2 regions of the Lysinibacillus sp. NPDC086135 genome follow, and region 1 is predicted to be linked to the other one. Evidence: predicted binding sites of a transcription regulator. Region 1 holds the regulator's gene; the other holds the start of a gene.
What was found. Region 1 encodes CtsR, which represses protease genes until heat stress. Its sites were predicted from a motif close to ATGGTCAATAAAGGTCAAACA; they were not measured.
Positions count from the first base shown of each region.

Region 2: ACIPKN_RS24965 (ATP-dependent Clp protease ATP-binding subunit) is a predicted target of CtsR. The motif match lies at 10,306-10,326, and genes of this name have one in related genera.

Region 1 is NZ_JBIVCA010000011.1:106,843-122,130, forward strand. It holds gene ACIPKN_RS15470 (DUF6904 family protein) at 110-829, opposite strand; gene rluF (23S rRNA pseudouridine(2604) synthase RluF) at 852-1,553, opposite strand; gene adh (aldehyde dehydrogenase) at 1,899-3,419, shown strand; gene ACIPKN_RS15485 (DUF779 domain-containing protein) at 3,441-3,800, shown strand; gene ACIPKN_RS15490 (DUF4003 family protein) at 4,037-4,999, shown strand; gene ACIPKN_RS15495 (aldehyde dehydrogenase family protein) at 5,041-6,468, shown strand; gene ACIPKN_RS15500 (acyl-CoA thioesterase) at 6,536-7,015, shown strand; gene ACIPKN_RS15505 (globin-coupled sensor protein) at 7,063-8,373, opposite strand; gene ACIPKN_RS15510 (hypothetical protein) at 8,668-8,877, shown strand; gene corA (magnesium/cobalt transporter CorA) at 8,984-9,943, opposite strand; gene ACIPKN_RS15520 (class I SAM-dependent methyltransferase) at 9,991-10,677, opposite strand; gene ACIPKN_RS15525 (magnetosome magnetite crystal formation protein family) at 10,797-11,102, shown strand; gene ACIPKN_RS15530 (CtsR family transcriptional regulator) at 11,529-11,999, shown strand; gene ACIPKN_RS15535 (UvrB/UvrC motif-containing protein) at 12,014-12,562, shown strand; gene mcsB (protein-arginine kinase McsB) at 12,559-13,668, shown strand; gene ACIPKN_RS15545 (ATP-dependent Clp protease ATP-binding subunit) at 13,658-15,288, shown strand, end outside.
Region 2 is NZ_JBIVCA010000029.1:13,700-28,987, forward strand. It holds gene addA (helicase-exonuclease AddAB subunit AddA) at 1-341, shown strand, start outside; gene ACIPKN_RS24920 (DUF418 domain-containing protein) at 441-1,607, shown strand; gene ACIPKN_RS24925 (fumarylacetoacetate hydrolase family protein) at 2,391-3,293, shown strand; gene ACIPKN_RS24930 (YisL family protein) at 3,487-3,855, shown strand; gene ACIPKN_RS24935 (alpha-amylase family glycosyl hydrolase) at 4,187-5,656, shown strand; gene ACIPKN_RS24940 (DegV family protein) at 5,751-6,608, opposite strand; gene ACIPKN_RS24945 (Cof-type HAD-IIB family hydrolase) at 6,884-7,693, opposite strand; gene ACIPKN_RS24950 (prolyl oligopeptidase family serine peptidase) at 7,815-8,579, shown strand; gene ACIPKN_RS24955 (metal-sulfur cluster assembly factor) at 8,633-8,941, shown strand; gene ACIPKN_RS24960 (Crp/Fnr family transcriptional regulator) at 9,432-10,118, opposite strand; gene ACIPKN_RS24965 (ATP-dependent Clp protease ATP-binding subunit) at 10,389-12,515, shown strand; gene ACIPKN_RS24970 (YjzD family protein) at 12,564-12,758, opposite strand; gene ACIPKN_RS24975 (beta-ketoacyl-ACP synthase III) at 14,066-15,004, shown strand; gene fabF (beta-ketoacyl-ACP synthase II) at 15,036-15,288, shown strand, end outside.

The DNA.
Region 1 (15,288 bases):
TTGTTTACCTAGATGAGGATAGTTTTCGTTCCGGGCTACTCGTTTAGCCCAATCGCCATACTTTATTTACAAGCGCCGTCTCAAAATTAGTTGAGACGGCGCTTCCTATTTACCACAAAATAGTTTCAGGATATTTCGCTTTAATTTCGATTTCATGTAACGATTTTTTTGTAGTAATCGCGGCTTCCATGAGTTGTGATTTTAGCATTACATATTCATCGTCTTCTAACATTAATCGGAGAGCAAATGATGCTAAATGAGCTTTACGTTCCTCCGATCTTAGTTGAATATACTCTAAGTTCAAAACATCGATGTACTGTGTTGCATACCGGAATGTTAATGGACTTTTAGTATGGAGCATTCTTAAAAATACTAAGTATTCTTCCTCATTAAGCTCCTGCTCTAAACAATTAGCAACCGCTGCCTGGAATTTACGAATGGCGGCAACATCAATATTCCAATCAGAAGAATCAATTAGCTCCTGATGTAGGCGAATGAAATCGTTTAAAGCGATAGCAGTAAAGATCAGCTCAGGCCAAAGAATCTCTGCTGCGAAATAAGCATTTTTGTGTGGAAAAATTAGTTCATGCTGTAGCAAAACACTTTTATTGAGTCCATTGCTAACAAACTCAAGCTGATGCTCTCCCTGGGCAGCTTGACGTAGATTATAACAAACACTAAGAATGCGAAGGCGCGCTCCTTGATAATCATAATACTTGTTTTCATCACCAGTTATTTTGTAAATAGCATTAATAAGCTCATCTAAATCCCAAAAATCCCCGCTAACACGTGCTCCAGTTAACTGCTCAGTACTGTGAATTGACAGCATAGTTCTATCCCCTTAAACTGCTTTATTTTGGTGTGTATTTAAGTAGTCTAAATAGTTCTGTGCGTTCTTTATCTGTTAAATCGCGCCACTGTCCAACTTTTAAATTGCCAAGCTTAATATTCATAATACGAATGCGTTGTAGACGCTTAACGGAGTAGCCAAGTGCTGAACACATACGACGTATTTGGCGATTTAAACCTTGCTCTAAAATGATTTTAAAGACTTTATCAGATATTTTTTCAACATGACAAGGTAGGGTTGTAGTATCTAAAATATCTACACCCGCTCCCATTTCTTTGATGAATTGCTCCGTAATGGGTTTATCGACTTGCACGATATATTCTTTTTCGTGATGGTTTTCAGCACGTAAAATTTTATTGACGATGTCACCATCATTTGTCAGTAATAATAGCCCTTCTGACTCTTTATCTAGTCGTCCAATATGGAAAATGCGAAGAGGGTGATTGACAAAATCAACGACATTTCCTTTTATATGACGTTCAGTTGTACTTGTAATTCCTACTGGTTTGTTTAAGGCAATATATACGAGCTGTTCTTCTTTCTTTACCTCTTTTCCATCAACACAAACCATATCACCAGCTTCTACTTGACTACCGACTGTAGCAAGTTCACCATTAATTGTTACTTTACCTTCTTCTACCCATTTATCCGCACCGCGACGAGATACGATGCCTGTTTCACTCAAATATTTATTAATGCGCATACTGTTCTCCTATACATTTATATTATTTTTAAGTATACATTATAGTTGGTCACACCGTGAATTCTAGAAGCTTTTGTAGGAAATATAGCTCACTCTAGGAAAACAACTTTCGTGGGTCTCCTGGTCGTTCATACTTCATTCCTTGTGCTTTCATACCAACCTCCTTCCTTAATCACAAACGAATTTTAATATAAATCTAAAAAAATTTAAAAAAGTTGAAATTATTTTTCGTTTCTGACAATATATTGTGTAAGAGGGTATCTATGAAAATATCGTTATTTCGATAAAAAATGACGATATTTGTAGATTATTTTCTCATCATTTTGTGTAAAGGGGAGAAGTAAAATGGTTTATGCATTTCCAAACACTGAAGGGTCGGTAGTTCAATTCAAAGAGAAATATGAAAATTACATTGGTGGGGAATGGACACCTCCAGTGAAAGGACAATACTTTGACAATGTGACACCTGTTACTGGACAAGTTTTTACACAAGTAGCTCGTTCTACTACTGAGGATATTGAACTTGCACTTGATGCAGCACATGCCGCAAAAGATGCATGGGGGAAAACATCCGCAACAGAGCGTGCAAACATTTTACTTAAAATTGCGGACCGCATAGAACAAAACTTAGAAAAGCTAGCCGTTGCCGAAACATGGGATAACGGAAAAGCGGTACGTGAAACATTAAATGCAGATATCCCTCTTGCAATTGATCATTTCCGTTATTTTGCGGGAGCTTTACGTGCACAAGAAGGCGCAGTAAGCCAAATCGATAATGATACTGTCGCGTATCATTTCCATGAGCCAATTGGGGTAGTAGGTCAAATTATCCCATGGAACTTCCCGTTATTAATGGCTGTTTGGAAGCTAGCACCAGCACTTGCAGCTGGAAACTGTGTGGTGTTAAAACCTGCAGAGCAAACACCAACTTCAATTATGGTGCTCGTTGAATTAATAGAAGATTTATTGCCATCAGGTGTACTAAATGTTGTCAATGGCTTTGGCTTAGAGGCAGGGAAGCCGCTAGCATCAAATCCACGCATCGGTAAAATTGCCTTTACTGGTGAGACTACGACAGGTCGCTTAATTATGCAATATGCTTCACAAAATCTTATTCCAGTTACATTAGAATTGGGCGGCAAATCGCCAAACATCTTCTTTGAGGATATTATGGACGAAGATGATGCCTTTTTAGATAAAGCAGTAGAGGGCTTTGTATTATTCGCATTAAACCAAGGTGAAGTATGTACATGTCCTTCCCGTGCATTAATTCAAGAATCTATTTACGATAAATTTATGGAGCGCGTCCTACAGCGTGTTGAAGCGATTAAAGTTGGAAATCCACTTGATCCGAATACGATGATGGGTGCGCAAGCTTCAAGTGAGCAAATGGAAAAAATCCTTTCTTACTTAGATATTGGTAAGCAAGAAGGTGCAGAATGTCTAATTGGCGGAGAGAAAAATAATGTAGGATCAGGCTTTGAAAATGGTTACTACATTAAGCCAACTGTCTTCAAAGGACACAATAAAATGCGTATTTTCCAAGAAGAAATTTTCGGGCCGGTTGTTGCTGTAACAACATTTAAAACAAAAGAAGAAGCGTTAGAAATTGCGAATGACACATTATACGGTTTGGGTGCAGGTGTATGGACACGTGATATGAATACAGCCTATCGCTTTGGTCGTGGTATTCAAGCAGGACGTGTTTGGACAAACTGCTACCACGCTTATCCTGCACATGCAGCATTCGGTGGCTATAAAATGTCGGGTGTTGGTCGTGAAAACCATAAGATGATGTTATCTCACTATCAACAAACGAAAAACCTATTAGTTAGCTACAGTGAAAACAAACTTGGTTTCTTCTAATCAATAGGGAGGTGCATGAGCTTGGTCGAGCGAGTTATAGCAACAGAAGAAGCGCTAGCACTAAAAGAATTATTGAAAGAAAAGCATGGTCCTGTTATATTTCATCAATCAGGTGGATGCTGCGACGGCTCTTCGCCAATGTGTTATCCAGAGGGCGACTTACTATTAGGTGATCAAGATGTTTGCCTAGGAGAGATTGGTGGTGCCCCCTTCTATATGCATAAAAATCAATATGACTACTGGAAGCATACACAAATAATCTTGGACGTTGTCGAGGGTAGAGGTGGTATGTTTTCACTTGAAGGCGTTGAAGGGAAACGATTCTTAACAAGATCAAGAGCCTTTTCAACAGAGGAGTTAAAGGAATTAGGTTTAATTTAAAGACTTTAGTGACAGCGGCAAAAAGTATTGCCGCTGTTTTTTTATGTTGATTTATTTGAAAAGTTTATGTGAGGCTATATTGCTGCTTGATAGGGCTTTTCTAAAAAAATGCTGCTGTCGCTTCGTTAGCACTACGCTAGAAGGAATGAAACCAATCCAACGTTATGATGATGAGTCAAAATGGATGAATCCTTTTTTGTTTAATTACGTAAATATGGAAAAGGAGCGTGTTAAACATGGATTTCGTTATGATTGAAAATCAGTTTACAAATATGGTGGAGGATGTCTCGAAGGCTGTTGGCCGGACAGTGGATCGTAAAATTGTGTTAGCTATAGCTGGCAAATATGTGGCATCTGGAAAACCTTTTGATTCTGTTAAATATAAAGAAGTATTACAAGAAATGAAAAAGCAAACTTCATGGACATCTCCGTTAAGAACAACGATAGGTTATAGTATTGCTGCAAATTTATTGGAGCAAGAAGATACAGAACAAGCAGTAAAAAATTTACTGAACAACGTTAATATAATGAAGGAAGCGAAATTTAGAAGTGGGAACTTTAGTTTTATTGGTGCACAGTTTTTAACTGAAGAGGAAAGTGAGAAGCGTGCACATGCACAGGCAGCACGTGCATTATTTGATGCAATCCGTAAACATCATAAGTTTTTAACGTCATACGATGATATTCCTTATGCAGTATTGCTAAGTAGCTCATCTGATGATGTAGAGCTACGTGCGGAAACAATGAATCGTTATTATAAAGAATTACGTACGTATAATTTTAATGCGGGTAATGAGCTTCAATGGCTATCGCAATTACTGACTTTCTTATCAGCTCAATATGATAATAATCTAGTGCCAAGTGTTGTAACAATCCGTGACACACTAAAGAATCAGGATGTAAAGGTCAAGACGATGCATTATCCTTTACTTGGTTTTTTAGCAATCCTTAAAGTGAATCAAGTACAGCTTCAACAGATTGTTGATTTATATAATGAGTTAAAGGATATGAAACTTTTAAAATGGCATCGTGAATTTGTGTTATTTATGGCTATACAAATTGCAATTTATGATATGGCGCAGGTACAACAATCCTTATCAATGACGATCATGTCATCAATTGAATTATTGATTCAAGCACAGCAAGCAGCGATGTTCGCAGCAATGAGTGCAGCAGCTGTAGCATCAAGTTCTTCGTGATAAAATAAAGAAGAACTTGATTTTGGAGGTGCATTTGAAGGATGAAGGAAACAAAGCTTTGGATGAATGGCCAATGGCAGAACGCAAAGGAAACATATGAACTGAGATCGCCCTATAGTGGTGAGGTTATTGCAAAGGTAGCTAAGGCATCAATTTCTGACGTTGAGCAAGCAATTGAAGGTGCACAGGAGGCATTCCAAACGTTTAAAAAGACAACAGCCTACGAACGTGCCGAAATATTATATAAAGTGGTTGACATAATGCGCCAGCGGAAAGAGGAATTAGCTGAAATTTTGGCATTAGAGGCAGGTAAGCCAATATCGGCAGGTTTAACTGAAATAGAACGTACAATAGCAACTTATCAATTTGCTGCGGAGGGTGCTAAGCAAGCAAATGGTGAAACGGTACCGATGGATGCTGCACCCGGGGCAGGAGATCGTATCGGCTGGACAAAACGAGAACCTCTAGGTGTAATTTCAGCCATTACACCATTTAATTTTCCATTCAATTTAGTGGCACATAAATTAGGACCTGCTTTTGCAGTTGGAAATACGGTAGTTTTAAAGCCAGCGACGCAAACGCCATTAAGCTCTATCGTGATGGCGGAAATTTTCCAGCAAGCGGGTCTACCTAATGGTGCGCTTCAAATTATTACAGGTAGCGGAGGGGAGCTAAGTGATACACTAGTGACCCACCCACTTGTGAAAAAGGTGACATTCACGGGAAGTGGTAAGGTTGGTTTGGGCATTAAAGAAAAAGTAGGCTTGCGTAAAGTCACTTTAGAGCTTGGTTCCAATGCGGCAGTAATTGTCGAGCCATCGACACCGATTGATAAAATTATTGCGCGTTGTGTCGGTGGTGCTTTTAATTTTGCTGGACAAGTTTGTATCTCTTTACAACGTATTTATGTACACGCATCTATAATTGATGAATTTACACAGGCGTTTGTAGCTGAGACAGAAAAATTATTGGTAGGTGATCCACTAGATACAAATACGGATGTTAGTGCAATGATTCATCCAAAAGAAGTTGAACGTATTCGTCAATGGATTGACGAAGCAAAGTCACAAGGTGCGATAGTTGCAACAGGAGGAACATTCACGGAACGTACTTTAACGCCAACTGTTATGACGAATGTGACGTCGGATATGAAAGTTGTTTGCCAGGAAACATTCGCGCCAATCGTCTCAATTGTTTCATATGAAACATTAGACGACGCTATTCGACTAGTGAATGAGTCGGAACTTGGTTTAAATGCCGGCATTTATACGAATGTGTTACCTGATGCATTACGTGCAGCAGATGAAATACAAGCAGGTGCTGTTATTATTAATGATATTCCGACATTTAGGGTCGATAATATGCCATACGGTGGCGTAAAAATGAGTGGCTACGGACGCGAAGGTATTAAGTGGGCAATTGAGGAAATGACAGATATGAAATTTATAACAATGAAAAAATCGTTCTAATTTGCATCAACTCTTTTTCTACGATACGATGGCGAAAGAACATTCATGAAGGGAAGTTGCAAGAACTATGACAAACAACGCAATACCGATGGGTCAGTCACGTACTGTTCAAACGCGTCTCGTATTACCGCCAGATACAAATAATCACAACTCCATTTTTGGTGGAAGAGTGTTAGCTTATATTGATGAAATTGCTGCAATTACGGCAATGAAGCATGCGAAAGGGCATGTAGTTACAGCCTCTATTGATTCAGTCGATTTTTTATCGGCAGCACATGTAGGGGATATTTTAGAAATTGAAAGTATTGTTTCGTCAACTGGACGTTCTTCAATGGAAGTTTACGTTCGGGTTATTTCACGAAACATTGAAACTCGTGAGGAAAAATTAACGACGGAATCCTTTGTAACGATGGTTGCAGTAGATGATGACGGTAAACCTAAGCCAGTTCCTGCAATTTATCCTGAAACAGATGCAGAAAAACGTCTGTTTGAAACCGGCCCTGCAAGACGAGAACATCGTAAGCAAAAGCGGGAATTACCGCATTAAAAGTGAAAAGGGAAATTGACGTATACTGTCAGTTTCCCTTTTTGTGCTTACATTTTTAACTCATTTACCACATTAATCAGTGAATCGGAAGAAGAAGAAACTAGTGTAGCCCCTTGTGACAGTTCAGTAATCAAGTTAGAGATTGTTGAAATATCTCTGGATGTATTTACGTACTGCTGTTGAATTCCAGAAACAGCGTCGGCGATATCATTAAATGATTTAGATAAACTGTTTTGTGTATCTACGCTATGTTGAATCTTTTGATCCACGTTAATAACTGAATTAGACATTGTTGTAATATTACTTTCTGTTTCTTTAATGAGATGAGAAACATTTTGTACAGCATTTTTTGTCTCTTCTGCAAGCTTACGAACTTCCTCTGCTACAACAGCAAAACCTTTACCATGCTCACCTGCACGGGCTGCCTCGATAGAAGCATTCAATGCTAATAAGTTGGTTTGATCGGCAATTCCTGTAACTAGCCCTACAATCTCTGATATTTTTTGAGAAGATGTGCGTAACTGGTTCATCGTAACTTCGAGACTGTTTACACTTTGCAAAATAACTTGTATTAAATCATTTTGATCTTGTAGCTGCTGCTGTCCGCGTCTGGATTTTTCCTGTGTATCAGCAACGAAGGATAAGCCTTGCTTAGTCGCTACTGCGATATCGTCCGTTTGAGAAGAAATGACTAATAAAGAAGCTGCTGTTTCTTCACTAATCCCATTGAGCTCCTCTGCCGTTTTTTGAATGGTAGTGACAAGTGCGTGTTTTGTGTCATCAGCTGCTGCTCGAATGCGTTCCTCTTCTTTTTCATAGGCTTCGATTACAAGCTGCTGCTCGAAGTTAATGATTTTGCAGAAGGCATTGATAGCACGTATGGCATCATGTTTCGATAAATCCAACTCATTTGTAAAGCGTGTAAATGTCGTTGTTAATGACTGGAATGAGGCGATATACCACTTTGATTGTAGACCAATTCGAACATGGGTTTCAGCGATTGCCTTCCGTTCATCAATATAAGAGTTGTTAATATGACTTTCGAAAATATCACTCAAGTGCTTATGTAAAGTAACTTTTAAACGATTGATTTGTGACGTTCTGTTTATAATATCTAACAAATCTTGGCTCAAACTAATAGCTGCATAAAATTGATCCACCATTTCAGGAACTAAATCCTTAGCTAAAGGTTGTAGTTGTTTAATGATGGCTAAATCCTCAATTGTTAAATCTAAAAGTTGCAACTGTTTTTGAAGTTTTGGATAGTTTGATACATCCAATTGTACATTGTTTTTATAATTTTCAGGTGCTAATGTAATTGAGTAGCTAGAATCGTTCTTTTTTGTAAACCAACTCATTGTCTTTTGCTCCATTCTTTATAAATGCATAGTAGTATATAAAAAATCGAATTGCTTAGTTTGTTAATTTTTCGGAATATATGGTATTTAGTCTATTCTACTATTTTTTGTCGTAAATTTGGTTAAAATTTTAGTGTATTTCTTTATTTTTTTATAGGCATTATAGACGACCGTCGATTAAAAGTCATGAAATAGACTATTAAAAAGGTAATAGGTAAATTGAATTTGAAATAGGAAACCTGTAAAATACGAACTGTTTAGATTGAACGTAACAATAGTTTTGAGGAGGTTTACATGGAAAAGAAGCGTTTCAAATTTGTTATTCCGGTTATGGTAATTGTAGCGATTGGCTCGGTTTACATGTTAAGAAACTACTATGCTGAAGTACCAGACTTAGATCAACTATTAATTACTATCTGTGCACCATTAGTATCTGGGGTACTCGCTTACTTTTTATTTCCACAGCAAGGCGAAGATAAAATTGATGATCGTGGTCCTTACTGACAGTGGAAAGGCACCTTAGAAAAATCTTAGGTGCCTTTAGTATGTTGTCCGAGTAAATGCTTTGCGCGGGCTCTTCTCGTCATCGATGACGATGGTCCCGAAGGAATTAAGGTTTAAATAATTTGAACCAGCCTTTAAGCTTAAAGACTGCCAGCATAAATAAAGCGATAAAAATCATAATTCCGAGTACGATAAAGTAGCTAAATCTCCCGTGTAGCTCTGGCATATATTCGAAATTCATTCCATAAACACCGGCAATAAATGTTAGCGGAATAAAGATTGTTGAAACAATTGTTAAGGTCATCATAATGCCATTCATGCGACTAGAGCTCATCGCCATATAGCTATCACGCATATCTGCAGTGAGCTCACGGTTGGATTCGATCATTTCGGTGAGTTTAAGCAGATGATCGTAAATATCTCCGAAATAAGCTCGTTCTGATTTTTTTAGTGAAAATCGGTAAGAGTTAAGGATACGATATAATAGATCACGCATTGGTAATATGGTGCGACGTAGATCAAGCAAATCACTACGGAATTCAAACACAATTTTCATAGCGTTGGGGTTACTTTGATAGGTAAGCTCATCTTCTAGTGCATTTAAATGATCCTCAATCTTATAGACAAGTGGGAAATAGTTATCAACGATTTTATCGATTACCTGGTATGTTAAATATATTGTGCCACGTTCCCAATTCTTTGGCTGTTTTTCTAACATCATTTGTACTCGATCTATCTCCGGTGCTGAATTTTTATGAAATGTGACAATAAATTTATTAGAAACAAAAATGTTTACTTCTTCAGCTGTTAATTCTTCGTTAACTCTTTGGATAACAAAGAAATGGAAATCATCATAAAAATCGAGCTTTGGCCGCTGTAAACGCATTAAACAATCTTCTATAGCAAGTGGGTGAAAATGGAAAAATGTATCTAACAGTAGTTCTTCCTCATCGGTCGGACAATTAAAATCGACCCAGTACCATTCAAATTCGTTTTTGTGTATATCTTCAAGCGGAAAATCCTTTATAAGCTTTTGGTCTTTTGTAATGCCAATTGTACGTATCACAGCATTCACCTCAATTCTGTTAATTATAACTTAACAGGTATATATCTTCACAACAAACTTTCTTTATAACATATCCAACCACCAAATAAAGTAGTCGCAAAGAATCTAGATGGTTTTGTAAAACCTGCCTGCTGTAATAGTGATAAAATGTCCTCTTCACGCATAAATGAAAGAGAACGTATGGATTTCTCCATTTCCGCTACTTCCGATGGTGTTAGCTTTGTATGCTGTAGCCAATAAGCACGCCATAAATCAAATTGTAGCTCAGTTTCTAAGGAACCTTGCTGCCCATATTTTGAGACCAGGACAAAGGGAGCACCAGGCTTTAAATTATTCGCTATTTCTTTTAATGTTGCAAGCTTCTCTTGATCATTTTGTATAAAGTGAAGTACTAATACACAGCTTGCTGCATCAAACTTCACTGCAGGTAACTGAGTATCCAGTATAGTTCCTTGATATAAAGAAATATTATTAGGTAGAGATTTTAAACGTTCACCAGCGATTTGTAGCATCGCTTCTGACGGATCTATACCAACAAATGACCAATGAGGACTTTTCTCAGCAAGCTGTAAAATCTCATTGCCGCTTCCGGAGCCAACTACTAAAAATTCAGCTGTTTCATGTAACGCAGATTGGTAAAAGGTTTGTGTCAAACGTAGCATTGCATCATAGCTAGGGAGCGTGCGACGAATACCTTTTTCGTATTCGTTTACAAGTTTGTTATTAAATTCCATCGGTTATCACATGCCTTTCAAAAAATTTTAAAATCAAATTTATATTTGAAACTATTTAAGGGATAGGTCCGTAAATAGTAGTACATAAAATAAAAAATTAAATGGAAGGATTGGTATAAATGGAAACTAAATGGTCTAAGGTAATCATACACGCAAGTGCGTTTTTTGCGCCATGGTTAGTACCGATTATATTTTTCTTAATTAGCTCAGATGAAGAGGTAAAAAGTATTTCCGTGCAAGCCTTATTGTTCCAAGTTGTGATGGGGGTATTAATTACAATTTCGGGGATTTTAAGCTTCCTACTTATTGGTATACCGTTCTTAATTGTTTTTGGTATCATGTATTTTATTGCGCCAATTATCGGTATTGTGAAGGCTCTATCTGATGAGCCTTGGCGTTATCCAATAGTTGGTCGATGGGTATAATTTTTATAGACGCAAGTATATGCTAGTTGCATATGCTTGCGTTTTTTCTATAGCTGAAAAGGGTACCTTATAACTAAGAAACTTATTTTTTAGCGGTTGTCCAAACATCCGCTGAAATAAGTTAAGCCTCTGGCGGATGTCAATCGCAAAGGAGGTTAATAAAGGATGTTAGCCTAAAATCATCGCTTCCATGCGATAACGGCTAACTGACCTGCATCAAGCTGCTGACGCTCGCTTTCGCGCAAAAAACATCCTGCTGGCCTAACCACAAAGCCGATTCCGGACGCAATTATTCCTCGGCATAGGCATAATTGATTTTTTCTAAGTGCGAATTAATTGCAATTATTTTCAAGCGTTTTGTATAATATACTCAAAGAAAGTCAAAGATAGTCAAAGTCAGTGAAGTAAGCGAGGTGTATTCCTAAAATGCGTAATATATCAGACATCATAGAAGGCTACTTAAAGCAAGTGCTTGAATTAGGTGGAGAAGGGCATATTGAAATAAAACGTAGTGAAATCGCAGATAAATTTCAATGCGTGCCCTCACAAATAAATTATGTAATCAATACTAGATTTACTGTCGAACGAGGTTACCTTGTTGAAAGCAAACGTGGTGGTGGTGGATACATTCGAATTTTACGTGTCCGCGCGAATTCACAAATTGATTTGATCGATGATGTCCTCGCGCAAATAGAAGGTGGGGCATCGCAAACAATGGCAGAAGATTTAGTGTATCGACTAATTGATGAGCAGGTAATTTCAAAGCGAGAAGCGAAATTAATGTTAGCAGCAGTTGATCGCTCAACTATTGATTTGCAACTCCCGTTACGGGATATCATTCGAGCAAGAATTTTACAAGCGATGCTAACAACGATTAAATATGAACGGCAAAAATAAAAGAGGTGATGGGAATGATATGCGAACATTGTAAGCAGCGTAATGCGACAGTTACCGTAACACAAGTTCAAAATGGTCAAAAAGTAGAGCATCATTATTGTGACGTCTGTGCCTCGCAGTTCCATCCATTTCATGCTGAATTTAAGCAGGAGCCAATATCTATTCAGCAGCTATTATCCAATTGGTTTGGCTCCCCTACATGGCAGCAACAACAAGCGGGTGAAAAACAGCAGGCACCACCACAACCGCAAACATGCCCACAATGTGGATTTACGTATAAACAATTTTTAAAAGAAGGTAAATTTGGATGCCCTAGCTGCTATGACACCTTTAGTGAACACTTACCGAAGCTCTTTAACCGTATACAGGCTGGTCCTCAACATATAGGAAAAATGCCCGGTGCCCGAAACAATGTCTATGTTATCAAAAAGCAAATTGAAGATATTCGTAAACGTATGAAGATTGCTGTAGATGAAGAACAATTTGAAGAGGCCGCAAAGCTTCGTGATGAAGCGAAGGAACTTGAGAAGCAGCTACAATTTGAAGGTGGTGATGTGTCGTGATGATTGAGTCATTTTTAGAGCGTGCTACACCGATATGGATGAGTGTAGAGGACGATTATTCAGATATTGTCATAAGTACACGCATTCGCCTTGCTCGAAATTTAGATGGTTATCGTTTTCCATTAGCCTTTACAGAGGATGAAGCATTACAGGTGGAACAGGCAGTTACACATGCAATCAAGGATAGTACAGAACTTCGAGAAAATTATTCATATTTTGCTATTAAAGACTTAACGTCTTTACAGCGTCAAATACTTGTGGAAAAGCACTTGATTAGTCCTCAGCTTGCAAAAAAAGAGCGAGTTGGCTCCATGCTCTTATCTGATGACGAATCAACTAGCATTATGGTGAACGAAGAAGACCATTTACGCATTCAATGTATGACAGCGAGTTTTCAACTTCAAAAGGCATACGAGCAAGCCAATAAAATTGATCGTACCTTAGAGAAAGCTTTGCCTTACGCATTTCGAGATACATTTGGTTATTTAACAAGTTGTCCAACAAATATTGGTACTGGTTTACGAGCATCTGTCATGATGCACCTGCCTGCCCTTACACTTACGGGTCAGATGAATCAAATCATTAATGCGATGACACGATTAGGAATGACGGTAAGAGGAATATATGGGGAGGGTAGTGAAAATATAGGGAATGTTTACCAAGTGTCAAATCAGATTACACTAGGGAAAACAGAGGATGATATTATAGCCGATATCCAAAGTGTCGCTGAAAAAATAATTCAAAAAGAACGACATGCAAGAGGTAAGTTAATGGAAAAAGCAGAGCTTGCCTTAGAAGACCGTGTATACCGCGCTTTAGGGACATTAACACATGCTCGAATTTTAACGAGTGAGGAAGCTGCTACCTGTCTTTCCAATGTTCGTTTAGGAGTAGATTTACGGTTAATTGAAGGTATTAAAGCGACTAAATTAAACGAATGCGTAGTTAGTATGCAACCTGGATTTTTACAGAATTACGCAGGTGACGTTTTGCCACCTACTGAGCGAGATCGCGTACGAGCGGAAATGCTTCGTGAGGCACTATCTCGAGAAAATATGAGTAAGCCTATTATTCGGAGAAAAGGAGAGGATTCATTTGATGTTTAATCGTTTTACACAACGCGCGCAAAAAGTATTACAGCTTGCACAAGAAGAGGCAATTCGTTGGAAACACGAATCAATTGGAACAGAGCATATTCTATTAGGGCTTATCCGTGAAGGTGGCGGTATTGCTGCAAAAGCATTAGAAGCCATTGATATTAGTCCTCAAATGATTGAATCAGGTATTGAAGAGCTTGTAGGGAAAGGTAAAGAAGATGTTGGTCCAATTGTCCACTACACACCTCGTGCTAAAAAGGTAATAGAACTATCAGTCGATGAATCACGTAAATTAGGTCATTCCTATATCGGCACAGAGCATTTACTATTAGCGCTTATTCGTGAAGGTGAAGGTATAGCGGCCCGTGTATTAAATAATGCTGGTGTCGGATTGAATAAGGCTCGTCAGCAAGTGCTATTGTTATTAGGCAATAACGATAATGCTCAATCTGGTCAACAAGCTGCACAGGCTGCCAATACACCTACATTAGATAGCCTTGCGCGTGATTTAACGCAAATTGCTCGTGAAGGCACTTTAGATCCAGTCATTGGTCGAAGCAAGGAAATTACACGTGTTATTGAGGTTCTGTCACGTCGTACAAAAAATAACCCTGTATTAATCGGGGAGCCAGGTGTTGGTAAAACAGCTATTGCTGAAGGCTTGGCACAGCAAATTATTAATAATGAAGTCCCAGAAATTCTTCGTGATAAACGTGTTATGACACTTGATATGGGGACAGTTGTTGCTGGAACAAAATATCGTGGTGAATTTGAGGACCGTTTGAAAAAGGTAATGGATGAAATTCGCCAAGCAGGAAATGTTATTTTATTCATCGATGAATTGCACACATTGATCGGTGCAGGTGGTGCAGAAGGTGCCATAGATGCATCAAATATTTTAAAACCATCTTTAGCACGTGGCGAGCTTCAATGTATTGGTGCAACGACACTAGATGAGTATCGCAAATATATTGAGAAGGATGCGGCATTAGAGCGTCGTTTCCAACCAATTCAAGTTGATGAACCAACTGTAGAAGAAGCGATTCAAATTATTCAAGGCTTACGCGATCGTTATGAAGCACATCACCGTGTGAAAATCACTGATGAAGCAATTGAAGCGGCAGCAAAAATGAGTGATCGATATATTTCTGATCGTTTCTTACCAGATAAGGCGATTGACTTAATCGATGAAGCCGGTTCTAAAGTCCGCTTACGTTCATTCGCAGTGCCACCAAACTTAAAGGCACTTGAAGATAAGCTTGAAAATGTGCGCTCTGAAAAGAATGCAGCTGTCTCAGGTCAAGAATTTGAAAAGGCAGCATCATTAAGAGATACAGAGCAAAAGCTAAAAGATGAAATCGAAACTACAAGAAAAAATTGGAAGGAAGAACAGGGTAAAGCCGAGTCAAAAGTGACAGTGGATGATGTAGCAGCGGTAGTATCTATGTGGACTGGAATTCCAGTTTCGAAAATTGCGTCAGAAGAATCTTCTAAGTTATTACAACTTGAAGAAGAGTTGCACAAACGGGTTGTAGGTCAAGGAGAAGCAGTAGAGGCAATTTCTCGCGCAATACGTCGTGCAAGAGCTGGTTTGAAAGATCCGAAACGACCAATTGGCTCATTTATTTT
Region 2 (15,288 bases), on a different contig from region 1:
TTACAACAGATATTGGACAACGCTTTAAAAAAGCAAAAACAATCCGAAGAGAACTGCCATTTACGATTAGTAGGGTAGATGAAGATGGCGACGCTCAAATTGTACAAGGGATTATTGATTGCTTATTTGAGGATGAGAATGGTGAATGGATTTTGCTTGATTATAAAACAGATCGTATTCAATCACATTTTGCTGAGGAGCCAGCGCTAACAAAGGAACTTTTAAACCGATATGGTGTTCAGCTGAGAGTTTATAGTGAGGCGATTGAATCTATCCTTCATATAAAAGTGAGTGATAAGGTTCTATATTTATTCGATATTGAACGGGCTTTACATGCATAAGTGAACACGGTGTAAACAGGGCTATCTGATATCGTTTCATATAAAGGAATGAATGTTAGAGAGCTCTGTTTTCGCCGTATACATAGAGGAGGCTATTTTGTGGAGTTTAAACCGACAATGTTGCAGGAGCGCGTCGCAACATTAGATATTTTGCGTGGTATTAGCTTACTAGGCATTTTACTCGTTAATATGTTTGCCTTTTATTTGCCGATGCCATATATTGATTTGGCATCATGGTTTACAACACCATCTGATACAGTGTGGCAGCAAAATTTAGATATTTATGTACAAAGTAGCTTTTATCCGCTGTTTGCCATGTTATTTGGCTATGGACTCGCTATGCAGTGGCAGAAAGCGCAAAGTCGTGAACAAAATTTTTATGCAATAGGACTGCGAAGACTTTCTGTATTATTTGTATTTGGTTTGCTACATGCTGTGCTCATTTGGTGGGGCGACATTTTGATGATGTATGCATTTTGCGGCATTTTTTTATTGCTTTTACTACGTCTTCACCCTATTTGGTTAATGTCAATAGGTATTGTGATTAACGGCGTTATGCAAGTTTTTATGTTATTTATTGTAGGATATATTAATTTTAATATGAAAATTGATGAGTATTTAGATATTACTTCGGTAGAGCAGGCGATAATTTCTTACGGAACGGGCAGTTGGATGGATGCATTTATGCAACGTTTAACCGATTTATCTGTTCAGGCGGGGATCGGCATGTGGTTTGTAGCGTTATTTACAATTTTACCATTTATGTTAATTGGTGCCGCGGCATCTAAATGGCGTTTAGTGGAACGAGCAAAGGAGCTAAAATGGCTTTGGCTGGCATTAGCAATAGCTGGATTAGCAGTTGGCATTTTTATTAAGAGCTTACCAGTCATGTTTACGCGTACTTATTTGCTAGACTACTTGAAAGTATACATAGGTGGTCCAATTTTAGCAGTTGGCTATACGGGGCTCATTGTTTTACTTTGTTTACTTCCAGTTATATCAAAGCTGCTTAGTCCTTTTGCAAAAATGGGGCGCATGTCATTAACGATGTACATACTTCAATCAATGATTGGAACATGTTTATTTTATCAATTTGGATTTGGCTTGTATGGAAAAGTGAGTGTCGCAACAGGTGTGTTAATTGCAGTCGGTATTATTATTGTCCAAATGATTGTGGCAGAAATTTGCCTAGCGAAATGGCAACAAGGCCCGTTAGAGGCTTTATGGCGCAAGTTAACGTATAAGATGAAAACTAAAGCAGGGTAATTGTTGAGGGCTTGACTCTCGTGCAAAAAAACGCACAATCTGCGGTGGAAATTAGCGTTCATTTTCAATGTGAGGGCAACATAAAGTTAATGAACACGTCTTGTTTAATAAGAATAATTAATTGCGATTTAGCTTATTATTAATTGTTTGGGATAGTAAATGTTAAACCGTATGTTATTTATCTTCATTATGAAGATAAAGCCTCTGGCGGATGTCATGAATTTTTAAAGGAATGAATTGTGCGGGCACAATTCAAAATTCAGAAGCAATTACGTCAAGGCGAAATTGATATAAGTGGATTGTAGTGGAGATTGGGCGACTCCTCGGGATTAGCAATAGAGGAACGAAGGCTAAAAGCATCACATCCTGTGATAATGCCTTCGTGACCAACATCGTGTTGGCCCGAGACCCTGCAGCGCAGCGGATGTTTTCTGTGCGAAAGCGTAGCGTCAGCAACAAATGTTTTCTGTAGCGAAAGCGAAGCGTCAGCTACAAATGTTTTTTCTGTGTGAAAGCGAAGCGGCAGCAACAAATGTTTTCTGTAGCGAAAGCGAAGCGTCAGCTACAAATGTTTTGACTGTGCGAAAGCGAAGCGGCAGCAACAAATGTTTTCTGTAGCGAAAGCGAAGCGTCAGCTACAAAGCGCCCAGTCGGAACGGAAATCAACCACACGTTATGGTGAAAAAACACAAATTATTCGGAATAAAAATAGTTATCGTAAAAGTAAGGCAATTTCTATAATTTTGTTGTATCATGTAGAAAAAAGAAGGAGCTCTGAAAATCATGAAAATTTTATCGTTTAAATTAGGTGGACATGTAAGTTTTGGACCAAAAGTAAAAAAAGAAGAAGCGGTATGGGATGTACTCGCTATTCAAAATGAACTTCAAGTTCTCCCTTCTTTTTCAAGTTCAATTGTAGATGGCATTGCTCTAGGCTTTGATTTTGTTGAACAGATTCGTAAATTAGTAGAAGCCGCTGAAAAATCAGACCGTGCAGAAAGTTTTAAACGTGAATTTACAGTGATCGAGTGGTTATCACCGATTCCGCGTACACCAAAAAACATTATGTGTATTGGGAAAAACTATGATGAACATGCTAAAGAAATGGGGACAGAGGCAGCTCCAATAGACTTAATGGTATTTACAAAATCTCCGACTGCTATTGCAGCTGATGGCCAAACAATTTCTATTCATGCTGATCTTTCATCGAAAATGGATTATGAAGGCGAATTAGCAGTTGTCATTGGTAAGCGTGGTAAAAATATTCCGAAAAACTTAGCATATGATTATGTATTTGGCTACACGATTGCCAATGATATAACAGCTCGTGATTTACAAGAAAAACATAAGCAATTTTTCTTAGGAAAAAGCTTGGAAGGAACTTGTCCACTTGGACCTTACCTTGTAACAAAAGATGAAATTCCAAATCCACAAGATTTAACAGTGGTAACAAAAGTGAACGATGAAGTGCGTCAAAACGGCTCAACAAAAGATATGATGTTCACTGTAGAATCATTAGTATCGATTTTATCTCAGCATGTAACATTAGAGCCAGGTGATGTTATTTTAACGGGTACTCCAGCGGGTGTTGGCAAAGGCATGAATCCGCCACAATTCTTAAAAGCTGGAGATACTGTGAAAGTGTCTATCCAGGGCATCGGTACTTTAGTAAATCATTTTGAATAATACTCCAAATCCGCGTGAGTTTACCTCCGCGGATTTTTATCCTTTTCGGCATTGTTTATCTGTAGCGACAGCAACCATGATGCCGAGGCATAATTGTTGTATATTACATGAACACTATTGTAATGTTTGAAACCCTTTCCATCACATGGTAGGATAGAGTTTGATAGAAAAAAGAATATGAGGTGGGAAAATAATGAATTTCTTAACTAGCCAAACGCATTTGCATATTACCACTTGGGTAGTTGCAATCGTAATCTTTTTAATTGCAGCATTAATGGGCAAGCAGTCAAAAGGCTTACATATGACATTACGTTTATTCTACATTTTAATTATCATTACTGGTGGGGCACTATTCATTAAAGGCATGGATTATAATATGGGTATGCTCTACGGCTTTAAATTCCTAGGCGGTATTTTAGTTATTGGGATGATGGAAATGGTATTAGTTCGTCAAAAGAAAAATAAACCAACAGGTATGTTTTGGATTTTATTTGCAGTATTCTTATTCATTACATTATATTTAGGCTTCAAACTACCAATGGGGCAAACTTTCTTAGCATAATTATTTGGAAAGGTCGTGAAGATTTCGCTTCACGGCTTTTTATTTTGGAGAGAAGATGAAATTGCTTAGGTAGCTTAAAAGACTGATCGGGTTAGCCAGAGAAGTGCTCGGGTAGGTAAGAAAACTGATCGGGTTAGCCGAAGAAGTGCTCAGGTAACTCGAAAAACTGCTCGGGTCCCCGCCCGAGCCACTGAATGAATTGATAGTAAAAGTTGACACCTTTTTGTCGTAATTAATTTTGCATTTTCGGAAAATATTTTTAAATGATAGCGACGTGACTATTTTATTTGGTAAAATGACGATGGATTGGTTTGAAAGAGAGGGAATAAATGTGAAATTCAAGAAGTGGATAAGTGCGACAGCTGCATCGCTTTTACTAGCAACTTCATTAGTGAGTGCTACACCAATTGCGTATGCTGATGAAGCATCGACAAGAACGATTGCAGAAGAAAGCATCTATGATTTACTCGTTGACCGTTTCTTTAATGGTTCGGGCACTAACGATTTTGATACAAATACGCAAGACCCTACTAAGTTTGCAGGAGGCGATTTTGTAGGCTTACAGGAAAAACTAAAATTTATCGGAGAGATGGGCTTTACAATCGTTTCTATTGGTACGATTTTTACCACTGAGAAATATGATGGATCGATGCCGACGAGCTACTCTACAATTGAGCGTCATTTTGGTACATCTGAGGAATTCCAAAGCGTCATTGAGGCCTATAAAGCTAAAAATGTATCGATCATGGTTGATTTCCCGCTAAACAACGTAAGTCCGAATCATGAGTGGGCAAAAGATCCAGCGAAAAAGGATTGGATTGCTTCAACAAATAATGGACAAGTACAGTGGGACTTAACAAACAAAGATGTACAAGAAGCACTTATTAAATCAGCAACAGATTTTGTCTCTACATATAATGTTGGTGGGGTGCGTTTAACAAATATTGCTGGTGTCGATACAGGATTTATCAATGAAGTGATTAAAGCAGTAAAAGATTCGAAAAAATCGCTCTATGTGATTTCGAATGAAGAAAGTGATGCAAACTTTGATGCAAGTATTTCACCGGCTACGGCTGATATTTATCGTAATATATTTAAAAATGTTGATATGGATTCTTCTAAGTTGATGGAACCTTTTACGGGTGAAAAGCCAACTCAAATTATGGTGGATTCCCTAGAAACGCGTCGTTTCACATTTGATTCTGCAACAGAAAATATGTTCCCACCAACGCGTTTGAAAATGGCGATGGGTGCTTTATTTATGATGCCAGGAATTCCAGTTGTGCAATATGGTACAGAAATTGCGATGAACGGGGAAACAAAGCCAGATACGCACCAAATTTTCAACTTTAAAACAGATGATGAATTAATCGAATATATTAAAAATGTTCAATCGTTACGTAATAAATCTGAGACATTACGCAAAGGTGATTTTGACGTTATTACCAATGAAAATGGCCTGCTTGTATTTACACGTACATCCGATAAAGAAAAATGGGTCATCATGGTTAACAACACTAGTAAAACACAACGCGTTGATTTAACACCTGCTCAGCTTGGGGAAGGTAAAATGTTAAATGGTATTATCCATCAAGAAAAAGTTCGTATAAATGAAAAAGACGTGTATCCGGTTATTTTAAATCGTGAAATGGTAGAGGTTTATCAAGTTAGAAATGATGAAGGATTAAATGTACCTTATATGGTAGCACTAGGATTAGTATGGGTTATATTCATAGGATTTGTAGTTGTTATTATTAGACGAGGTAAAGTACGTCGTAATGAGCAAGATGCTCAATCATAAAGGGTGCTTCACCCCTTAATGATTTTACAGGTAGTTAATACAAGATAAAATGATAGACCCCCTCAACACTTTTTAAGTGCGGAGGGGGTTTTTGTTAAGCTTGATAGCTTTTATTCGTAAAGAAAATAGCAATTGTACCTGGTCCAACGTGTGAGCCTATTGCTGAGCCAATCATTGTTACTTGAATGGCTTTTGGCGAAAATCTTTTTTGGATAGAAGCCTTTACTTCGTTGGCAAAGTCCACATCATCACTATGACTAATACCAACAATTTTATCAGAAAAATCATCGCCGCGTTCTTGCATTAAATTTAACATGCGAGCGATGGCTTTTTTGCGCCCGCGAGATTTTTCAATCGGCACAAGCTTACCGTCCTCTACATTTAAAATTGGTTTAATGCTTAGGAGCCCTCCAAGAAATGCGCTTGCTTTTGATACACGCCCACCTTTAGCAAGGTAATCTAAATCCTCAACCGTAAATAAGTGTTCCATTTGTGGGGTAAGAGCTGTGATTTTTGCTTCGATTTCTTCCAATGAAGCACCTGTATTTCGAAGTCGAACCGTTTCTTCGACTACTAGGCCAAAACCAAGTGAAGCACATTTAGAATCGATAATAGCTAATTTAAGGGAGGGATATTGCTCCTGCACTTGATTGCGAATCATGACCGCCGTATTATAGGTGCCTGATAATTCCGATGAAAAGGCAATATAAATCCCTTCCTCTTCATTCTTTGCTAGATTTTCGAAATGGTTGAGAAAAATCTCTGGTGATACTTGGGATGTTTTTGGGCGAGCACCTTGACGAATAGCATCGTAAATTTCTTTGGAATCAATTGAAATGACATCATCATATTCATTATTGTTCAATTGCACGCGTAGTGGAAGAAGTTCAACATTGTTTTCTTCATAGTAAGACTTTGGTAAATCGCATCCACTATCAGTAAAAATTTTCATCATTTGTCCCCCTAATTTAATATTCTATATGAGAAGTTTTCAAATACCTATACTACATAACAGGTGAACAAGTGTCGAGCTTTCACTTTCCACTCTATGTTTCTCAAAACTATTTCGAATGAAATATTATATAGATATATTATCATATCGAGTTTCAATATAATTGCAACCTAGGATGTTTAACTTTATTCAATAAGTACCCATCGAATAAAGAGTACTCTTGAATAAAGTTAAACAGAAAAAAATGGGGTATTTATGTTCAAATTACTACTTAACTAGGTTAATTTCAAGCGATCGATGAGTATTTTAGCGATGCCATCGTCATTATTGGTTGTAGTAATTTCATTGGCAATATTTTTTAAAGAAGGAATACCGTTGCCCATTGCTACACCGATACCTGCATAATCGATCATTTCTAAATCGTTATCTTCATCACCGAATGCAATAATACGCTCGCGTGGGATTCCTAAATCTTTTGCTACATGAGCGATTCCTACTGCTTTATTTAAGCCACGGTGAACAATCTCAATAATGTGAAGTGGTGCACCCCAACGGCGATGTTCAATAACCTCTGCATGAACAGCCTGTAAATGATCACGAATAATCATGGAATTTACTTCATTCGCTTGAATTAGTAAACTAGTTGGGTCATCAAGTAAATGAGTATAGAGATCTCCAAGAGTAATTTTTGGATTCCCCATATTAAAAATATTTAATATCCGTTCATCTTCTGTATGCACATAAATATCGTCCTTAATCTCAGCAATGATATTTTCGTATTCATAGCTATTGATGGAATCGACGACATCATGCACTACGCCTAAATCAATAGGAGTATGCATAGTTTGCCAAGCAGCATTTTTTGGGTGGTGGACGTAAGCACCATTAAAATTCACGATGGGCGTTGTAAGGCCAAGCTCGTGATAGTAAATATCACTCGCACGATAAGGACGACCTGTAGCAATCATCACTTGATGGCCATGTTCTTTTGCCTGCAATAATGTTTTTTTAGTTTTTGCTGAAATTTGTTGTTGGTCTGTTAATAACGTACCATCTAAGTCCAAAACGATTAAATGCGGTTTCATAGCTTATTGCCCCTTTCATATAATTTGAATAGTATCTCTTTGTAAACCATTCGTCAAAATTTTGTCACAGTGAGAAAAGTTTGCTAACATAAAGATGAGACAAAAATTGGGAGTGACAAAGATGATTGTTGAAAAAGAATTGTGGGGAAATATTCCTTTATTACATATACATACGGAAAATATGAATGAAGAAACCCCGGTTGTGGTTTTTTTACATGGCTTTATGAGTGCAAAAGAACATAACTTACATTATGCATACCAATTAGTAGGCAGGGGGGTGCGTGTCCTATTACCAGATGCAAAATTACATGGCGACCGTAGTGAAGGTCTATCTGAGATGAAAATGAGCTTACATTTTTGGGATATCGTTTTAAATTCTATTCATGAAGTTGAACAATTATATAATGAATTAAAGAATAAAAAATTATTATTGAATGATAAAATTGGCGTTGCTGGTACATCGATGGGTGGAATTGTAACATCAGGCTGTTTAAAGCGTTATGACTGGATTAATACAGCAGCAGTATGTATGGGTGCGCCAGGATTTCTTAAATTAGCGGAGTATCAATTACAGCAATTCGCTAAAAGCGGTGTGAATTGGCCAATGTCCGAAGAAGAAGTACAACAAACGAATGAGCTTCTTGCTAAATATGATGTCAGTCTAACACCAGAAAAATTCGCAGGAAGACCTGTGTTATTTTGGCATGGGGAATTAGATAAAACCGTTCCTTTTAATGAAACGTATAATTTTTATTTATCTTTACGCAAATACTATGAAAAAAATCCAGAAGACTTAAAATTCTTAGCAAATAAAAGAGCGGGCCATGCTGTGTCTCGAGACGGTATGTTAGCAGCAACTGAATGGCTTGCACAGCATTTGGCATAATAAGATACATCTGCTATGATTAAGTTAACACTGTGACGGAAGGAGAAATACAGATGGATCAAGATATGAAAGACAGCATGTTCGGTGCATTAGAAAATGTAATTGACCCTGAGCTTGGTATTGATATCGTCAACTTAGGTTTAGTATATGATGTAGAGTTAGATGAAGAAGGTGTAGCAACTGTTACAATGACATTAACTTCTATGGGTTGCCCGCTTGGACCTGTTATTGTTGATCAAGTGAATACAGCTTTAGGTGAGCTTCCAGAGGTAAAAAGTACAAATGTCAACATTGTATGGAATCCACCTTGGTCAAAAGATAAAATGTCACGCTATGCAAAAATGGCATTAGGTGTACGCTAAGTCCACTTAAAGCACGATAAAAAATCCCTGCTTATAACAGTAAGCAGGGATTTTTGCTGTTTCTGTTCCGAGCTACTCACCAAACAGAAGAAACTTATAATAATGACACTATTGTACATCTGGTGTTGCGGATACTACGCTTTCGCACAGAAAAACATTATTGTTATAGTTTATTGTTTTATCACTATGAAATTTAGTAACATACGCTATGAGATGTGGTTGATTGTAGTGGAGGCTGGGCGACTCCTCAGGGATCAGCAATAGAGGAACGAAGGCTAAAAGCATCACATCCTGTGATAACGCCTTCGTGACCAACATCGTGTTGGCCCGAGACCCTGGAGCGAGCAACGCGAGTGAAGCGGCTCATCGGACGCCCCCAGGAAAGCGCCCAGCCGGAACGGAAATCAACCCCTCGCTTTGCTGGAGCCACGCTTTAATAGCACAAAATCCCCGCTTATTACGGTAGGCGGGGATTTCGTATGTAAGTGTATTAATCAATACGACATATTTGTAACGGACAATTTTCACAGGCAATTTCATCCTTTAAAAATTGTAGATCGTGAATAGTTATATAACCTTTTTCGAAGGAGACGATATTGTGCTTCTTTAAGTCATTAAGCATGCGATTAATCATCTCTCGACTCGTTGCACATAAATTAGCGATTTCTGTATTTGTTAATGGGATGTCAATATAAATTGTGTCATTTTCTAAAGACTTACCATAAGTATTCGAAAGACGGATGAGTGTTGAAAATAAAGCGCCCTTTTTACCATTTAAAACTAGATCGCGCAAACGACTTTGATGCTTTAAATTTTCTGTTTGCAACCACTTCATATATTCCACCATTAAATTAGGTTGTTCTACTAGTAAAAGTTCCAATGATTCACGGCTTAGAACATATAAACTAGAGGGTTCTAAAACTTTAGCAGTCATAGAATTATACGTAAGGTTACAAAATAATGAGCCTTCTCCAATAATACTATCAGGACCACAAATACGAATGGTTAATTCCTTCCCATTCTCCGTTTCCTGGCTAATCGAGATAGCTCCTGTTTTTATATAATAAATTTCTTGCGCACGTTCGCCCTCTAAAAAAATTTTACTATCCTTATTTACTTTAATAAAAACACCGTGCTTTTGAAAAAGATCGTGAAATTTTTCTTGTATATTATCCATTATAACCATATTTCCAACACATCGCTTTCTTTTTGTGAAAAATTGTCAATTCTTACAAAAGGATGGTGAGCAATTTTGATACTAAATCTAAGAAACATACTTTATTATAACGTAATTTTCCAGTTATAAGGGGATAAATTTTAGGGCTAATTCTTTGCGGAGGTTTGTCGTGTGTTGTAAAATAAAGTTAGTCAAAAAAGGTCAAACATTTTTGTGAAACAGAGTGGCGAACGGGATTCCGCTTAACATTATTGAAAAGGAGTGCTAAATATGCAATTTCAACAAACTAATGACAAAAAACCATTAGAACAATTTGGACGTAATTTAATTGAAGAAGTAAAAAATGGAAAAATGGACCCGGTAATCGGCCGTGATGAAGAAATTCGGAATGTTATTCGTATTTTAACACGTAAAACGAAAAATAATCCTGTTTTAATAGGTGAGCCGGGGGTTGGTAAAACAGCAATTGTAGAAGGGTTAGCCCAACGTATCGTAAAGGGCGATGTGCCTGAGGGGTTAAAGGATTGCATACTGTATGAGTTAGATATGAGTGCTTTGATAGCAGGTGCTAGTTATCGTGGACAATTTGAAGAGCGCTTAAAAGGTGTTTTAAAAGAGGTAAAAGACTCAGAGGGGCGCATCATTTTATTTATAGATGAAATTCATACGATTGTTGGTGCAGGTAAAACGGATGGTGCGATGGACGCTGGGAATATGCTGAAGCCAATGCTTGCACGAGGTGAGCTACATTGTATCGGGGCTACAACATTAGATGAATACCGTATGTATATTGAAAAGGATCCTGCTTTAGAGCGTCGTTTCCAACAAGTACTTGTACGTGAGCCATCTATTGAAGATACCGTTTCCATTTTACGCGGCTTGAAAGAGCGCTTTGAATTACATCATGCAGTACGCATTCATGACCGTGCGATTGTAGCAGCAGCAGGCCTTTCAGATCGCTATATTACAGAGCGTTTCCTGCCAGATAAGGCTATCGATTTAATCGATGAAGCATGTGCGATGATTCGAACAGAAATTGATTCCATGCCACAGGAATTGGATGCAGTAAAACGCCGTATTATGCAGCTTGAGATTGAGGAACAAGCACTACGTAAAGAAAAGGACGAGGCGAGTAAAAAGCGATTAGAGCAACTCAGTGAGGAATTAAAAAAGCTGAAAGAATCTTCTGAGGGCATGCTGAAACAATGGGAAACCGAAAAAGAAGTGTTACATGGCATTCAGAAAAAACGTGAAGAACTTGATAAATACCGCCGTGATTTAGATGAAGCAGAAAGTAAATATGATTTAAATAAAGCAGCCGAACTACGTCATGGGAAAATTCCTACGCTTGAAAAGGAAATTCAAGAGATGGAAAAACAATTTGAGAATGGTACAGAATCACGTATTTTACGTGAAGAGGTAACAGCTGATGAAATTGCATCTATCGTTTCACGATGGACAGGGATACCGGTGACGAAATTAGTAGAAGGTGAGCGTGAAAAATTATTGCGCTTAAAAGATACATTGCATGAGCGTGTAGTCGGACAAGATAATGCTGTACAACTTGTTACAGAAGCGGTATGGCGTGCTAGAGCTGGTATTAAAGACCCGTATCGACCAATTGGTAGCTTTTTATTCTTAGGGCCAACAGGTGTTGGTAAAACAGAGCTTGCGAAGGCACTAGCGGCACAGCTGTTTGATTCTGAGGATCATTTTATTCGCATTGATATGAGTGAATATATGGAAAAACATAGTGTATCACGTCTTGTAGGGGCACCTCCAGGCTATATTGGCTATGAAGAAGGTGGTCAATTAACAGAAGCTGTTCGCCGAAATCCATATTCAGTAGTGTTATTAGATGAAATTGAAAAAGCCCACCCTGATGTTGCAAATATTTTACTGCAAATATTAGATGATGGACGCATTACGGATAGCCAAGGTCGTATGGTCAACTTTACGAACGCAGTGGTCATTTTAACTTCTAACATTGGCTCAAGCTATTTAATGGAAGCGAAGGAAGACGATGTTGCAGTTGAGGATTTAGTGATGGCTGCACTACGTCAACACTTTAAACCAGAGCTATTAAATCGTATGGATGATATTATTATGTTCCATGCACTATCGGATGAGCATTTTACAGCTATTGCATGGAAATATATCGAACAGCTTGTCAAACGAGTTGCAGAGCAAGACATTACTTTACAAGTAGAACAAAACGTCGTTGATTGGGTTGTAGAACAAGGAGCAGATGCTCAGTTCGGCGCAAGACCATTAAAACGCTTCGTGCAACGATATATTGAAACAGCGGTTGCGAAAGAGTTGCTTCGAGGTGAAGTATTACCAGGAGAAACATTGCAAATTAAGATGCATAATGGTCAATGTATCGTTGAAAAATAACGAAAAAACCTGTTTCGCATTGAGCGAAACAGGTTTTTTCTAGTTGAATTAATGATTGTCTGCAGCTTCTGGAGTTGACTCATTTGGAATAATTGCACCGATAATGAAAATAAGAATTGTAAATACAACTGATGTAACAATAGCAGTGTTGATATCAAAATCTGCACCAAGTACAGAGCCTACTACGTAGTTTAACATTGAAACTAGTAGGAATGACCATATGAATGTTACGATATATCGCATTAATTTCACCTCAACCGAACTTTTTTATATCATTATCATATCATAACATAAATCGAAAAAAAAAAAACCTTTTCTGTGAAACATGGCGAAATTGTCACAACGATAATCCTACTTTTGTACTTTCGTGCAATTTCATTGGTATCAGCGAAATTCGAAGACGTCGTAAATGCTGATTGCTAGAGAGTCGTGGTTGTTTGAATTTGGAAAAATAATCGATTGGTTCATGTCACCTTTCGATTTCCAGTTTCACGAAGTGTATCTTTTCGTTGATTCTACTTTAATGTAGAACATGATTTTTTCGTTATTGTTGGCATGTATAATTATTATCATTGTTTTAATGAGTGAAGAAGTTATAGAGAAAAAGAACTAGTGAAGAAAAGGTTGTAGTATTAGAGTTCATACTCACTGCAATTTTATTTTATGGTGAAAAGGGCTAGCATATGGTTATCTTTTATTCAAACTAATGTTGAGTTCTAACGTATCTCATACCGAATTGGGTCATCTGTGCGTTGGTCATTTTTGATTTGAAACTTTTTTACATATCATTCGTATTATAACTAGACAATTCGAATTGATAGAACTGAAAAAAGGGAGAAATGAAATTTTGAACCATTGAATGAAACAATTACTTTTTGTGATTTACTTAATTACCATTGCGGATGCGTATTACTCAACGTTGTTTATTGAACCGAAAGCACCACCGCAACACCAGACCATTAAAGCGTCAGCCATAACGTTGATACAACTACGGTAGCAAACCTAACAAAAAGAAATGTACAACACGTCGTTTGAAACCTTCTGTACTGCAACACATCAAGCGATTTCTTCAGAGCATTAAATGTTCCAAAGAGAATATGATCCTTAACGACCTATTAGAGAATAGATTGGACATACGCAGATTCATGCGAGAGCCACCTTTCATCTTTTTACGATATCGACTTTTACGTTGTTGATAATTTATATATGAACAAAGCTAAAGCTGCAGATTTATTGCAGCTTTTTTTCATTAACCGCCATTTTTAAATTTTTCAGCTTCACTTATCCCCAAAAGTTTGCTTTTTCTTGCATCAGCTCTAAAAGTTGGAGATGACATTTGTTAAATCGTATGCAATGTATATAAGTTGATTTACGTTCCAGATGGGTGATTCCTTAGGATTTATCGGATGCCCCAAGTCGGAACGGAAATCAACCCCACGTTAGTAATGAGGAACGTTAAATTTAATTCATCTTGCACCTCTCCTTCGTTATGAGTTATAATTAAGACCAGTTACTAATAATTGATAGTAAGAAAGCAGAGGGGTTGCTAAATGAACGCTGGTATTATAGGAATTGGCAAATACGTTCCGGAGAAGGTCGTTACAAATTTTGATTTAGAAAAAATGATGGACACTTCGGATGAATGGATTCGAACTCGCACAGGGATTGAAGAACGCCGTTTTGCAGCAGATGACCAAGAAACTTCAGATTTAGCAGTAGCTGCTGCAAAAGAGGCTATTGCAAAAGCAGGTATTACACCAGAGGAAATAGGCTTAATACTTGTAGCAACAGTAACACAAGATCAAAATTTTCCAAGTGTAGCATGTATGGTTCAGGAGCAAATTGGAGCAGTCAATGCAGCTGCGATGGACCAAGCAGCTGCTTGTGCAGGGTTTATATATAGTTTAGTGACAGCAAAGCAATTTGTAGAATCAAATGCTTATAAATATGTCTTAGTAGTAGGTGTTGAAAAGCTGTCGAAGGTACTTGATTGGGAAGACCGAAATACCGCTGTGTTATTCGGTGACGGTGCAAGTGCAGCAATTGTTGGTCCAGTATCAGAAGGTAGAGGTATTTTATCATTTGAGCTTGGAGCTGACGGTACAGGTGGAAAGAATTTGTATTTAACACAGCAGGATACAATCGCTATGAATGGCCGTGAAGTATTTAAGTTTGCAGTTCGTCAAATGGGTGAATCTGCTGTAAACGTTTTAGAAAAAGCAGGTTTAACAAAAGACGACGTAGATTTTTTAGTGCCGCATCAGGCGAATATTCGAATTATGGAATCTGCTCGTGAGCGTCTAGAACTACCACCGGAAAAAATGTCGAAAACGATTCATAAATATGGTAATACATCGGCAGCGTCTATTGGTATTTCCTTGGTAGATGAGCTTGAGGCAGGTAAGATTAAAGATGATGATTTATTAGTACTTGTTGGATTTGGCGGTGGCTTAACATGGGGTGCCGTTACAATTAGATGGGGAAAATAAAAAACGAAAAATGCTTGAGGGGAGTAAGACAATGAGTAAACGACGAGTAGTAATTACAGGAATTGGCGCAGTTACACCACTAGGGAATAGCATCGAAGAAACATGGACTAACATTAAAGCAGGAAAATCTGGCGTTGGCGAGTTAACACGTTTAAATAAAGATCTTTTCGCAGCGAAAATAGCCGCTGAAGTGAAAGACTTCAATATTGAAAAGTATATTGAACGTAAGGAAGCTCGTAAAATGGATCGCTTTACACAGTATGCCTTAGCAGCGTCTATCATGG